Regions from separate parts of the Janthinobacterium sp. GW821-FHT03C10 genome, predicted to be linked through region 2. Evidence: predicted binding sites of a transcription regulator. Region 2 holds the regulator's gene; the other holds the start of a gene.
The links. Region 2 encodes sigma-54, which starts transcription at its own class of promoters, with help from an activator protein. Its sites were predicted from a motif close to TGGCANGNAANCTGCTTT; they were not measured.
Positions count from the first base shown of each region.

Region 1 (7,334 bases), on a different contig from region 2:
GGGCGCACTGCCGTCGCAGCAGCCGCCGGACTGGAAAAACATCAGCGGGCCGTGACGCTGGCGCAACTTGTCCATCATTTCCAGCGCCGCATCGGTGGCGACCACCCTGGCAATTGCTGCACTCATGGCATCCCTTTCTGCGCGCCGCGCCTGGTTGAACAGGCGCGGCGCCTGTTGCCGGTTTAGAAGAAGCCCAGCGCTTTCGGGCTATAGCTCACCAGCAAGTTCTTCGTTTGCTGGTAGTGGTCGAGCATCATCTTGTGGTTTTCGCGGCCGATGCCCGATTGCTTGTAGCCGCCGAACGCGGCGTGGGCCGGGTACAGGTGGTAGCAATTGGTCCACACGCGGCCCGCCTGGATGGCGCGTCCCATGCGGAAGGCGCGCGAACCGTCGCGCGTCCACAGGCCGGCGCCCAGGCCGTACAGGGTGTCGTTGGCAATCGCCAGCGCGTCGGCCTCGTCCTTGAAGGTGGTCACGGAGACGACCGGTCCGAAAATTTCTTCCTGGAAGATGCGCATCTTGTTGTTGCCCTTGAACACGGTCGGACGCACGTAGTAGCCGCCTTCCAGGTCGCCCGCCTGCGTGTTGCGCTCGCCGCCGGCCAGCACTTCGGCGCCTTCCTGGCGGCCGATGTCGAGGTAGGACAGGATTTTTTCCAGCTGCTCCTGCGACGCCTGCGCACCGATCATGGTGGACGAGTCGAGCGGATTGCCCTGCTTGATGGCGGCCACGCGCGTCAAGGCCCGTTCGATGAATTTCTCGTAGATCGATTCCTGGATCAGCACGCGCGATGGGCAGGTGCACACTTCGCCTTGATTCAGCGCAAACATCGCAAAGCCTTCCAGGCACTTGTCGAAATACTCGTCGTCCGCATCCATCACGTCTTCAAAGAAGATGTTCGGCGATTTGCCGCCCAGCTCCAGGGTGACGGGAATCAGGTTTTGCGCCGCGTAGCCCATGATCAGGCGGCCCGTGCCCGTTTCGCCCGTGAAGGCGATCTTGGCGATGCGCTTGCTCGACGCCAGCGGCTTGCCCGCTTCCAGGCCGAAACCGTTGATGATGTTCAGCACGCCCGGTGGCAGCAAGTCGCCGATCAGCTCGATCAACACCATGATGGAAGCGGGGGTTTGCTCGGCCGGTTTCAGGACGACGCAATTGCCGGCGGCCAGGGCTGGCGCTAGTTTCCAGACAGCCATCAGGATCGGGAAATTCCACGGAATGATCTGGCCCACGACGCCCAGCGGCTCATGGTAGTGATAGGCATAGGTTTCCGCGTCGATTTGCGCGACGGAACCTTCCTGCGCGCGGATGCAGCCGGCGAAGTAGCGGAAATGGTCGATGGCCAGCGGAATGTCGGCATTCATCGTTTCACGGATCGGCTTGCCGTTGTCGATGGTTTCCGCCGTGGCGATCAGGCTCAGGTTCTGTTCGATGCGGTCGGCGATGCGGTTCAGGATATTGGCGCGCTCGGCAGGTGAAGTCTTGCCCCAGGCCTCCTTGGCGGCATGCGCGGCATCCAGCGCCAGCTCGACGTCTTCCGTCGTGGAACGGGCGATTTCGCAAAACGGCAAGCCGGTGATCGGCGTAATGTTGGGAAAGTATTCACCTTTTACTGGTGCAACGAATTTGCCGCCGATGTAATTGTCATAGCGTTGTTTGAAGGGATTGGCTACGCCCAGTTTGCTGATGTCTGCGAGATTCATGTCGTCCTCTATCGGGTTAATTAGAATGGAGTTACTTAATTAAAATCAAACGTCCTGGTACAGATGGGGTGAGTACACGCAGTCTTCCGCAAATGCCGTGCCAGCTCGCCATCCCCCTACCCAACTTAGCGGGTTTTACCTCTGTTGCAAGGGCCTGGTGGCGATATCGGCGGGTTCAATTGCTGCCGTAGCACGCCATCGCCGCTGCACAATGGAACAGGTGTACCAGACTGGAACACCTGTTCCTGTATCGCTACCGAATCACCACGCCCCATGGCAATTCGCCCACGGCGATATCGGCCACCTTGCGCGCGCTGGCCGTATCGATGACGGAAATGCTGTTCGAACGGCCGTTGGCCACGTACAGCTTGGCCCCGTCGGGCGTGATGGCCATGTTCCACGGGCGCTTGCCAACGGGAATGGTGGCCGTCACCTGCTTGCTGGCCGTATCGATCACCATCACCGTGCCGTCCGTGCCGTTCGAGACATACACTTGCCTGCCGCCGGGATGGACCACGATGCCGTTGGCATTCTTGCCGGCTGGAATGGTGGCAATCGCCTGGCGCGCCGCCATGTCGATCACATACACGGCATTGACCAGTTCGCACGCCACGTAGGCGCGGCCGGAATCGGGGCTGAAGCCGATGCCGCGCGGACGCAAGCCCACGGCGATGGACGCCACCTGGCGGCGTTGCGCCACGTCGATGACATCGACTTGCTCGGCCTCTTCCGCGCTGACCAGCAGCCAGCGCCCATCGGGGCTGAACACGGCATGTTCCGGATTGCGTCCCTGCACCTTGATGTCGGCGAGCAAGACGCCAGTGTGGCCATCGAGCAAGGCCACGCTATTGTTTTCCTCGACGGCCACGGCCACGTAATGACCGTCCCGGGAAGCGCTGACGCCTTCGGGCGACTTGCCCAGCGTGACTGTGCGCATGGCCGTGCCGGTCGCGTTATCGATCAGCAGCAAGGCGCTGCTGGCCGCGTCCGTGACAAACAATTGCTGTCCGGTGGGATCGGCGGCGATGCCGCGCGGACGCTTGCCTGCGGCGATCTGGCGCACCACCTGGTCGGTCGCCGTGTCGATCACGCTCAAGGTGCCCGATTTTTCATTGGGAACATAAGCAAAGGGAGCGGCCTGGAGGGCCGTGCTGAAGAGCGCAGGCAGCAGCCAGCACATCTGGCGCAAGCGCGGGAAGAAGTTGGGCATAATCACCTTTTCAATGGCAAAACACAGGAAAAGCGCGCGGTAGCGGCGCATCTGATAATTGCTGCATGCAAACGCCGTGCCACTGACACGCGTATAATTTCCGCCCACCAATGGAGACATGGCAGGCATATTGCTTGATACAACTAGGCAGACCTGTGCCGCGCACGCGCTCAAGCAGGCTTTTATTCACATTGGAGAATCCGCATGCAGCATCGTTTCCGCCTGAACACCATCGCCAGCCTGTTTGTCGCCGGCAGCGCCACCCTCGCCCCCCACGTCTTTGCAGCCGAGCCCGCTGACTTGGCCGCCGGGCAACTCATGGAGACGGTGGTCGTCAGCGGCAGCCGCATCGCCCATCCCAGCCAGGAAGTGCCGGCCTCGATCGACGTCGTCGACAGCGCCCGCATCCAGGATGGCCAGATCCGCGTCAACGCCTCGGAAGCGCTGGCCGCCGTGCCTGGCCTGGTCGTGCAAAACCGCCAGAACTACGCGCAAGACTTGCAGATCTCGTCGCGCGGCTTCGGCGCCCGCTCGGCCTTCGGCGTGCGCGGCGTCAAGCTGATCAGCGATGGCATTCCCGCCAGCATGCCCGACGGGCAAGGCCAGGCCGCCACCTTCAACCTCGATACGGCCGAGCGCATCGAAGTGCTGCGCGGGCCGTTTTCTGCCATCTACGGCAACCATTCGGGCGGCGTGATCCAGTTGTTTTCCAAGGATGGGCAAAATCCTCCGTCCGTCGAACTGAACGTGACGGGCGGCAGCTTCGGCACCAGCAAGGTGGACCTGTCGGCGCAGGGCCAGGCAGGCGGCATCGGCTACGTGCTCGACGGTTCGCGCTTCCGCACGGACGGCTTCCGCGACCACAGTGCCGCCACGCGCGAACAGGCGTTCGGCAAGATCACGGTCAAGCCGAATGCGGACAGCAAGCTGACCATCGTCGCCAACAGCCTGCACCAAGGCAATACGCAAGATCCGCTGGGCGCCACCTGGGCCACGTTTGCGCGCGATCCGCGTGCCGGCGAAATCGACGCCACCGATACGCAAAACCCGAAGCGCACCCTGGCTGAGCGCTACAACACGCGCAAGAGCATCGACCACCAGCAAATCGGCGCCACCTACGAGCAGTCGTTCGGCGAAGACCGCCTGCACGTGACGGCCTACGGCGGCAACCGCGACGTGATCCAGTACCAGGCATTCACCAAGGGTTTCCAGGCACCGGCCAGCCATTCGGGCGGCGTGGTCGACTTCCAGCGCCAGTTCTATGGCATCGACACCAATTGGCTGCACGTCAGCCAGTTGGCGGGCGGCAAGCTGAGCACCACCATCGGCATCGATTACGGCCGCTCCAGCGATGACCGTACCGGCTATGAAAATTACATCGGCAACACATTTGGCGTGAAGGGCAAGCTGCGCCGCGACGAGCAGGATGTCGTTTCCAGCCTCGATCCGTATATCCAGGCGGAATGGCAGAGCGGGCCATGGATGCTCAGCGCAGGTTTGCGCTACAGCAAGATGAAAGTGTCGGTCAACGACCATTTCCTCGGCAATGGCGACGACAGCGGCAGCCTGGAATTCAGCCACACGACGCCTGTGCTGGGCCTGCTGTATAAACTGACGCCCAACGTCAACGTGTATGCCAGCGCCGCGCGCGGTTTCGAAGCACCCACCCTGAACGAACTGTTTTACTCGGGCACGGGCGGCGGCTTCAATTACCAGCTGAAACCGGCCACCAGCACCAACCTGGAAGCGGGTATCAAGGCCAGGATCGCCAACAACACGCACGTGAACGCAGCCGTGTTCCAGATCAAGACCAACGATGAACTGGTGGTCGACAGTTCCAGCGGCGGGCGCACCAGCTACCGCAATGCAGGCAAGACCTTGCGCCAGGGCATGGAAGTATCGCTGGATTCCAGCCTGCCGTATGGTTTCACGACAAAAGTGGCGCTGACCAGCCTGCACGCCGTGTATGACCAGGCGTTTGGCAGCGTGCGCGAAGGCAGCCGCTTGCCGGGCGTGCCCAGTGCCAACCTGTTCGCGGAACTGGCCTGGAAAGATACGCTGGACCGTTTCGGCGCGGCAGTGGAAAGCGTGGCCAGCAACCAGGTCTACGCGGAAGACAGCAACAGCGAAAAACCGGCGCCCGGCTACACGGTGTTCAATGCCCGCTTCAACGCCAAACAAAACGTAGGGAATTGGCGCTTCAAAGAGTTTGCCCGCCTGAACAATCTTTTCGACAAAACCTACGTGGCCTCCGTCATCGTCGGCGACAGCAACAAGCGCTACTATGAAGCGGCGCCGGGCCGTAACTGGTTGTTGGGTGTGAGCGCCCAATACTCCTTTTAAGAACACCTGAGAAAAAGTCCATGGCGGCGTTGCATTGCCTGGCCGTACTATTCGTACTGCCTGCGGCAATGCGCCTTGCCCTGAACATTTTTCAGGCGTTCTCATGAAAAAGCCCGCGCCTCTTCCGAAGCGCGGGCTTTTACCATTCAGCATAGTCTGCTACGGCCGCGCTTCCTTCACGCCATACTTCTCAAAGATGGCTTTCAATTCGCCGCTGGCCGCCATCTCGTTCATGGCCGCCTGCAGTAACTTGGCTACATCGAGCTGTTGCTTGCTGACGGCCAGACCCACGGCCCAGCCGGCACGCGGCAAGCGGGCGAACGCCACTTCGCTCAAGGGGAAAGCGGGATCGCTTTTGAGCACCGACTCGATTTCCGAACGGTTGGCCAGCACGGCGTCGAGCTTGCCTGCTTGCAATTGCTGCAAGGCTTCGGCGGCGGTATCGAAGATGCGCACATCGTCGCGGTACTTGCCATTGTCTTCCCCGAGCATCAGCATGGCCGCGATCGACACCTTTTCCACGCCGATGCGCTTGCCAGCCAGCGAGGCGACACCATCGAATTGCGGCACGGCTTGCGCGCTGCGCGCCAAGCGCACGGTTTCCACGTAGTACGGCGCGAAGATCTCGACCTTGTCGTTATCCGCCATCAACTTCTTGTCGACCGGCACGTGCAGCATCACGTCGGCAGGGCCATAGCCGAGGTAATGCCCCTTCCACACCATATTGCGCAAATCATCGTTGAGGTTTTCGCCGGCGGGAAATGGCAGCAAGCTCAGTTTCAAGCCCAGCTTTTTCGCCAGCGCTTCGGCAATGTCGATATCGATGCCCGTGCCCTTGTCGGAAAACGGCGCGAACTCGTTGTACACCGCCACTTTCAGGCTGCCCGACTGCTGCACTTTCTGCCAGTCGGCACGCGCCGGCGCGGCGGCGCACAGCGCCAGGCAAGCGAGCGACAGCATTGCGCGCGTGCCCCGGAGTTGAAATGAACGCATGGGACTCCTTCGTGATCAATTCGGCTTAATTGGACTCGCGGCGGGTTTCCAGATAGGTCTTGATGGCCCACATGGCTTCCTGGTTGAACACGCCTTCGAACGGCGGCATGTACACGGCGCCATTACGCACTTTACCGTGGCGGATAGTCGCCAGGAAATAATTGTCCGTTTCCTTGTAGCAAGCCTGTTTCTTTGTCTCATTCTTGATACCGAAGCAATCGCGGTCCAGCTGGCGCAAGTCCGGCGCGATGCCGCCGGAGATGGCTTCAATGCCGTGGCAGCGGGCGCAATTCTGGTTGTAGGCGGACGTCCCCACCGTCAGGGCCAGTTTGTTGCCCCGATATGGGTTTTGTTCGAGCCACTTGTCGCCCACCTTGGGTAAACCCGTGGTGTCGACACCTTGCGGCGTGACATTGCCATGCGCATAAGCTTGCGGCAAGGTCAGCAGGGAAGTGAGGGCAACGGCGCCGGCGGCGGCCACGCCGAGCAGGGTGCGGATGGAATAGGTCATGCTGGTCTCCTTGGTTTTTTTAGTGAATATCCAAAGAAGAGCAAATGCCATGCCATGCTTGCGTGCCCCACATCTGGCTGCCCATGTATCAATTTGGAACAGCTGCAACAGGTATTTGTGTCACCGCGTACGTCAGGCGGCGGCCACCGTGCAGATGCTGGCCCGCTCCTGCTGCTCGAAAGTAATACGCACGGGTAAAAATCTGGCAATCACTTCCGCATTCGTCAGCGCATGCTGCGACACCTTGTTGCAGCTGAAAGTACCTCCACCGGCCAGCGCCATGGGCAGCAAGAGCTGGTCGGCCAGGTGCTCGCCCACGGCCGCGTCCGTCTTGAGATAAGCGCGCACCTCGTTCAACAGGCGCTTGGCCACGGATTCGGCCAGCAAGGACTTTTCGCCGAACGACGTAAATACTTCCGTGACGTGTTCATGCTCCAATGTCAGCAGCAAGACGTTGCCCGGGCCCTGCTCCGCCGGCAAGCCGACGATGCGCAGCTGCTTGCCGCTCCACCCCATGCCGTCGGCGACGCGCTCGAGCTCGCGCTGCGCCACGTTCACATGCACGCCGGCCACC
Region 1 is NZ_JBWKUN010000014.1:9,125-16,458, forward strand. Features, by position in the region: gene AC07VH_RS29030 (DUF779 domain-containing protein) at 1-126, opposite strand, end outside; gene adh (aldehyde dehydrogenase) at 183-1,703, opposite strand; gene AC07VH_RS29040 (beta-propeller fold lactonase family protein) at 1,957-2,913, opposite strand; gene AC07VH_RS29045 (TonB-dependent receptor family protein) at 3,118-5,256, shown strand; gene AC07VH_RS29050 (substrate-binding periplasmic protein) at 5,416-6,249, opposite strand; gene pedF (cytochrome c-550 PedF) at 6,275-6,760, opposite strand; gene rtcA (RNA 3'-terminal phosphate cyclase) at 6,893-7,334, opposite strand, start outside.
Region 1: a site for sigma-54 is predicted at 2,978-2,995, ahead of AC07VH_RS29040 (beta-propeller fold lactonase family protein). Genes of this name have one in related genera too.

Region 2 (7,334 bases):
GGTCTGGGCCATGGCGTGGCCGTGCCGCATGGCAGGGTCAAGGGCAGCAAGACCTTGAAATCGCCGCTGGGCGCCTTCGTGCGCCTGGCCGAGCCGATTCCGTTCGAATCGCCCGATGGCAAACCCGTCAATCTGCTGTTTTTCCTGCTGATTCCCGATCATGTCACCCAGCAACATCTGGAAATCCTGTCGGAAATCGCCGAAATGTTTTCCGATGACGCCTTCCGCACGGCATTGGCCACGGATCCGGAACCGAAATCCGTGCATTCGCGCATCGTCAATTGGCAACCCAGTCTGCAAGCGGCGGGTTAAACTTCAGGTATTCCTCCACTCCTGAAGAAGACTGCCATGTTGCAAACGCCGCTGACGATACAACGCCTGTACGACGATAATCGTGAAAGTCTGCAACTGGGCTGGTTCGCCGGCTTCCCCGGCGGCGAACGCCTGATCTCGGGCGACGTCTCGTCGGCCGCCGACCAGGTGGGCCACTTGAACCTGATCCATCCGGGCCGCATCCAGGTCTTTGGCCACCAGGAAATCAATTACTACCAGCGCCTGAAGGTCAACACGCGCACCCACGTGATCGGCGAACTGATCGCCGGCGGTCCGCCCGCGCTGATCATCGCGCAAGGGCTGGAAACGCCGCCCGACATCCTCGCCATCTGCGACGAGCAAAACATCCCCCTGTTCTCGACCCCGCTGCCGGCTGCGCAAGTGATCGACTTCCTGCGCGTCTACCTGTCGAAAAAATTGGCGCAGCGCATCATCATGCATGGCGTATTCATGGACGTGCTGGGCGTGGGCGTGCTGATCACGGGCGATTCGGGCCTGGGCAAGAGCGAGCTGGGGCTGGAGCTGATTTCGCGCAGCCACGGCCTGGTGGCCGACGACGCCGTCGAATTCTCGCGCATCGCGCCGAACATGATCGAAGGCCGCTGCCCGCCCCTGCTGCAAAACCTGCTGGAAGTGCGGGGCCTGGGTTTACTCGACATCAAGGCCATCTTTGGCGAAACGGCCGTGCGCCGTAAGATGCGCCTGAAACTGATCGTGCACCTGGTGCGCCGCAACGCGCTGGAGGAAGAAGTCGAGCGCCTGCCCTTCCTGTTCCCCACGGAAGACGTGCTGGGCTTGCCCGTGCGCAAGGTCGTCATCCCCGTCGCCGCCGGCCGCAACATCGCCGTGCTGCTGGAAGCGGCCGTGCGCAACACGATTCTGCAGCTGCGCGGCATCGATACCTTGCAGGAGTTCATGGAGCGGCAACGCCTCGCCATGAGTGGCGATTAACAACGTAGGTCGGATTAGCGGGGCCGCCGAGGTGGGGCAAGGCCCCGCGTAATCCGACGACAATGTTGGCGCGTGCAGCAAAGAAATACCACAGTCCAAATTGCAATAATTTGTAAAGATAATTGCCTCGGGAGCGCAGTGCCGTCCTTTATTGTATGATCGGGCTATGCATATCGTCCTTATCACCGGAATATCCGGCTCCGGTAAATCCGTCGCGCTCAATGTGCTGGAAGATACCGGCTACTATTGTGTCGACAACCTGCCACCGGCCTTGCTGCCGAGCCTGGTGCAAACCCTGCTTGACGAGGGCACGCCGCAGCTGGCCGTGGCCGTCGATGCGCGCAGCGCCGAGTCGCTCGTCAGCTTGCCGCACAATGTAGCCCTGTTGCGCGACCAGGGGCATGACGTCAAGGTCATGTTCCTGACAGCCACCACGCATTCGCTGGTGGCGCGCTTCTCGGAAACGCGGCGCAGCCATCCCCTGTCGCACGAATTGCGCCCGAACCAGAATCCGGCCAGCCGCCGCACCCTGATCGAGTGCATCTCGGAAGAACGCGAACGCCTGTCGGCCATCGAGCAGCTGGGCCATGTGATCGATACCTCGGAACTGAGCGCCAACAAGCTGCGTGCCTGGATCAAGGATATCGTCGCCTCCGAACGCGCGCCGCTGACCCTGTTCTTCGAATCGTTCGCCTTCAAGCTGGGCGTGCCGCTGGATGCCGATTTCGTCTTCGATGTGCGGGCCTTGCCCAATCCCTATTACGACCTGGCGCTGCGCCCGCTCGACGGCCGCGACGCGCCCGTGATCGCCTTCCTCGACGCGCAGCCGAGCGCGCTGGAACTGCTGGCCGACATCCGCGCCTTCATCGAGAAATGGTTGCCGTCATTCAAGTCCGACAACCGCAGCTACCTGACGGTGGCCCTGGGCTGCACGGGCGGCCAGCACCGCTCCGTGTACATGGCGGAGCGGCTGGCGCAATACTTCGGCCCCAACGAGCGGGTCGTACTGCGCCACCGCGAGCGTTCTTAATCAGTCGAGGTGGCGCAGCGGATGCGCTTGCGCCGGCCACACGGGGGCGAAGAAGCGCGCCACCATGGCTGCATCGACCTCGCCCAGGCTGGCAGGCTGCCAGCGCGGCGCATTGTCCTTGTCGACCACCAGCGCGCGCACGCCTTCGAGCACTTCGCCATGTTCGAAATTGTGGCGCACCAGCGTGCGCTCCATGCGCAGGCAATCGGCCACGCCCAGATGGGCGCCCCGCTGCAGCAATTCCAGGGTCACGCACATCATCAAGGGCGAGCGCAAGCGCATGGCCGCCAGGGCCTTCGCGGCAAACGCGCTGTCGTCCTGCGCCAGCGAGGCCATGATGGCGGCCACCGAACCCGCGCTGAAATGGCGGTCCAGCGCCGCGCGCGCCGCGGCCAGGGGGGAAGTGCCCGCCTCGGCCTGGAAGGGCGCCGCCAGCGCCTTGATGGCGACCGGCAAGGCCTCGCCCGGCGTCGACTCGAACAGGGCCAGCAACGCCCCCATCTGCGCCTCGGGCAGATACACATCGGCCAGGCCCGTGTACAGGGCGTCGGCCGCGTTGATCGTCAAGCCCGTCAAGCCCAGGTACAGGCCCAGCCGGCCCGCCAGGCGGGAAAGAAAGTAACTGCCGCCCACGTCGGGGAACAGGCCGATATTGACTTCCGGCATGGCCATGCGCGTGCGGCCCGTGACGATGCGCAGGCGGTTGCCGGGCCCGGCTTGCGCCACGCCCATGCCGCCGCCCATCACCACGCCGTCCATCACGGCGATATACGGTTTCGGGTAGAAGTGAATCAGATGATTTAAAGCATATTCTTCCGTAAAGAAATCTTCCAGCTGGGCGCTGCCGCCTTGCGGCGTGGCCAGGCCCGCATCGTAAAAGAAACGGATGTCGCCGCCGGCGCACAGGGCTTTCTCGCTGCTGGAGCGGATCACGACGGCATCCACCTGCGGGTCGTCGCGCCAGGCCAGCAAGGCCGCGTTCAGGGCGCGCACCATCTCCAGCGACAGGGAATTCAAGGCTTTCGGGCGGTCGAGCACGATGTGCCCCGTGCGGTGGCGGATGGAAGTCTGGACGAAGTCGCTCATGGCAGGATGGAAAGAAGTGAAAGTGCCAACATTCTAGCGCCTGCGCGGGGAACATTGCGTTCGACAGGGACGGGCGCAAAAAAGGGCGCAATGTGCGCCCTTAGTTGATCACAACCGGTTGAAAGTCGCAGGCCGCTTAGGCGGCGGCGAATTCTTCTTCCGAGTTGTCTGGCAGATGCTTGATCGCCTCTTTACCGTGCCCTTGCACTTTGGTTTTGTATTTCATCACTTGCCTATCGAGCTTGTCGATCAGGGCATCGATCGCGGCATACAGGTCTTGCGCCAGGCTTTCCACATAGACGGTTTTGCCACTCAGACGCAGGTTGACTTCGGCCTTTTGACGTTTTTCTTTCTCTTTGAGGTTATCCACGGTCAGAATCACGGCGATATCGATGACTTGATCGAAATGACGTTTCACGCGCTCCAGCTTCGTTTGTACGTATTCACGGATGGCTGGTGTCACTTCGAGATGATGTCCGCTGATGGTGAGATTCATACACACTCCTAAAGATGATCGGGTTCGTGCGGTCCATCCTATCCGGCCCGCAGAGGAACCGAAAAAAACTTACAAACACTTACGCAGGCTCACTGGCGGAATTTTCAATGCTTCCCGGTATTTGGCAACAGTACGTCGCGCAATCACCATGCCTTGTTCCCCCAGCATGTCCGCAATCTTACTGTCGGATAAAGGATTTTTAGGGTCTTCTGCTCCTGTCAGTTGCACGATCAATGCCCGTATCGCCGTCGATGACGCTTCGCCCCCCGCTTCGGTGGCGACGTGGCTACCAAAGAAATATTTCAACTCGAACATGCCGTGCGGGGTCAGCATGTACTTTTGAGTTGTTACCCGCGAGATAGTACTCTCGTGTAAACCCAGTGTATCAGCTATTTCACGGAGCACAAGGGGGCGCATGGCAACGGCCCCATGCGAGAAAAAGTTCTTTTGCCTTTCTACTATCGCCTGCGCCACGCGCAGGATCGTGTCGAAGCGCTGGCGCATATTCTTGATCAGCCACTTGGCTTCCTGCAACTGTGCGCCCATGGCGCCCTCGCCCTTGCCCTGCTTGAGCAGGTTGGCGTACATGGCGTTGACGCGCAGGCGCGGCATGACGTCGTTGTTCAGGGTGACTTGCCAGCCATTGCGCGCGCGCTTGACGACGACGTCGGGCACCACATAGTCGGACACATCCGAGGCGAACACGGCGCCCGGGTGCGGATTGCACTGGCGAATCACCGTCTGCGCCTCGCGCAAGTCTTCCTCGTCGCAATCGAGGGCTTTCTTCAGCTTGTTGAAATCGCGCTGGGCAAACCAGGCCAGGTGCTTTTCCACGATGACGAGGGCCATGCGCCGCGTCACCATGGCGACGTGCGGCAAGCGCTTGATCTGCAGCGCCAGGCATTCGGACGCATTGCGCGCGCCCACGCCCGGCGGATCGAAACTTTGCAGCAGCGACAAGGCCGTGCGCATCTCGTCGGCGTCGATTTCCAGCTCTTCCGGCAGGCGCGCCAGGATGTCGTCGAGCGACTCTTCCAGATAGCCATTGTCGTCGAGCGCGTCGATGATCAGCTCGACCAGCGCGCGGTCGCGCAACTCGAGCACCGTCACGCGCATCTGCTCCATCAGGTGCTCGCGCAGGGTGCAGTGGTGGGCCTCCAATTGCGGACGGGAATCTTCGTCGTCGGGCGCCTTGCCCCGGCTCGCCTCGCTCCAGTCGCTGTCGCCGCCATCCGCGGCGGCCGCACCGTCGCCCCCCTCGCCGTCAAACGTTTCCGCTTCGGCCGGCGCTGCGGGCGCCTCCTGGCCTGGCGGCTGGGGCGGCGCTTCGGCCGGCGCGGCCGTGGAACTCAAGGCCCCGTCGGACAGCAGGCGCAGCGAACGGTCGAGCGGATCGTCGAGGCGCTCGAGCAAGGGATTGTCCGTCAGCAGCTGCTCGAGTTCCTGGTGCAATTCCAGGGTAGACAATTGCAACAGGCGTATCGATTGCTGCAACTGCGGCGTCAGTGCCAGATGCTGCGAAGTGCGCAGCTGCAATGATTGTTTCATTGGCTCACATGCGGAAGTGTTCGCCCAGATAGACCCGGCGTACCGACTCGTTGGCGATGATGTCGTCGGGGCGTCCCGACGCCAGCACCGAGCCCTGGTTGATGATGTAGGCACGGTCGCAAATACCCAGCGTCTCGCGCACATTATGATCGGTGATCAGCACGCCGATATTGCGCTCCTTCAAGAAGCGCACGATGCGCTGGATCTCGATGACGGCGATCGGATCGACGCCGGCGAAGGGCTCGTCGAGCAGCACGAAACGGGGATCGGTGGCCAGCGCGCGGGCGATTTCCACGCGGCGGCGCTCGCCGCCCGACAGGGACAGGGCCTGGTTCTCGCGCAGCTTTTCAATCTGCAGGTCGGCCAGCAGTTTATCCAGCCGTTCCTCGATCTCGGCCTTCTTCAGGGGGCGGCCTTCGACGGTCTGGATTTCCAGCACGGCACGGATATTGTCTTCCACCGTCAGCTTGCGGAACACGGACGCTTCCTGCGGCAGGTACGACAGGCCCATCTGCGCGCGGCGGTGGATGGGCAGGCTGGAAATGTCCACGCCGCTGATATCGATGCTGCCGCCATCGGACGGCACCAGGCCGACGATCATGTAGAACGACGTGGTCTTGCCGGCGCCGTTCGGACCCAGCAGCCCCACCACTTCGCCGCATTCGACTTGCAGCGACACGTCATGCACGACTTGCCGCTTGCCATAGGTTTTCTGCAGCCCGCGAACGATCAGGGTACTGCCGCAACGAGTATTGTCCATTATTTCGTTCCTGGCGCAGGCGTGGCCGGCGCTTTCTCCGCCGCGGGCGCCTTGGTCTTCGGCTGGATCACCATGCGCACGCTGCCGCCATCGGGGGTGCTGGTGCCGCTGTTGGAATTTTCCATCGCAAACACTTCCTTGCGGCTGTCATACGAGATGAAGGCGCCATTGGCCACGTCGGTCACTTTCGTGCCCTCCAGGCGCGTCAGCTTGGCCCTGGAAAACAGTTTCACCACTTCCGTCTTGTTGTCGTATTCCACGCGCTCCGCTTCGCCTTCGACCCACAGGTCGCCCGCGCCATCGCGCTTCTGGCGGAAGGTGGCCAGCTTGCCGGGATCGGCCCAGAAGGTAATGAACTGGTAGCCTTGCGGGTCTTCCGTGATCAGGGCCCGGCCCGCCTTCATGGTCAGGGTGCCCTTGACCAGCACGACGTCGCCCGTCAGGGTACGGATCTGCTTGACGTCATCGACGTGGCCGCTACGCGCCGTGATGACGGCTTCCTTCTCGGAATCGGCCTTCTCGGCATGCGCCACGCCCATCATGGCCAGAGAAAATACGCTCAACAGCAAGATGTTCTTCATAGTATGGTTTCCTTGTTTCATTCTGTCATTTTGCCGCCGCGGCCGGGCGCGGTTTCGGCGGGAGGACCATGCGCAGCGCATTTTGCACTTCCACCACGCCGGTGGCGTTATTGGCCTTCATGCCGATGCCATTGAGGCGCGAAGTACCCGTCAGGATATCGACCGGCACGTCCGTTTCCATTCTTTCCTCGTCCGGAAACACCGTCAGCGCTTCCGTCCTCACGGTCAGGTTCTGCGCCTTCGGACTGGCCGCGCGATCGATCACGACCTTGCGGTGCAGTTGCAGCCGGGTATTATCCTGGTCGATATGCGCCAGTTCCGCATTCATGTTCAGCGGCGGCATGCCGGGCGTCAGCTTGCGCACGAAGGGCTGGTCGATATCGGACGAATCGTCGAGCGGATAATGCGTGAGCTTGGTGCCCGACACGATATAGCTGGGTTTACCCGTCAAATCCATGCGCACCAGGCTGAAATTGGTGATGAAATAGTCGGGCTCGTCCAGATGCTTGCTGGCCCTGATGTCCTGGCCATTCTTGTTCATCACTTCGA
Region 2 is NZ_JBWKUN010000009.1:193,388-200,721, forward strand. Features, by position in the region: gene AC07VH_RS25880 (PTS sugar transporter subunit IIA) at 1-312, shown strand, start outside; gene hprK (HPr(Ser) kinase/phosphatase) at 349-1,284, shown strand; gene rapZ (RNase adapter RapZ) at 1,451-2,314, shown strand; gene AC07VH_RS25895 (enoyl-CoA hydratase/isomerase family protein) at 2,315-3,400, opposite strand; gene hpf (ribosome hibernation-promoting factor, HPF/YfiA family) at 3,537-3,896, opposite strand; gene AC07VH_RS25905 (RNA polymerase factor sigma-54) at 3,966-5,444, opposite strand; gene lptB (LPS export ABC transporter ATP-binding protein) at 5,449-6,204, opposite strand; gene lptA (lipopolysaccharide transport periplasmic protein LptA) at 6,204-6,785, opposite strand; gene lptC (LPS export ABC transporter periplasmic protein LptC) at 6,811-7,334, opposite strand, start outside.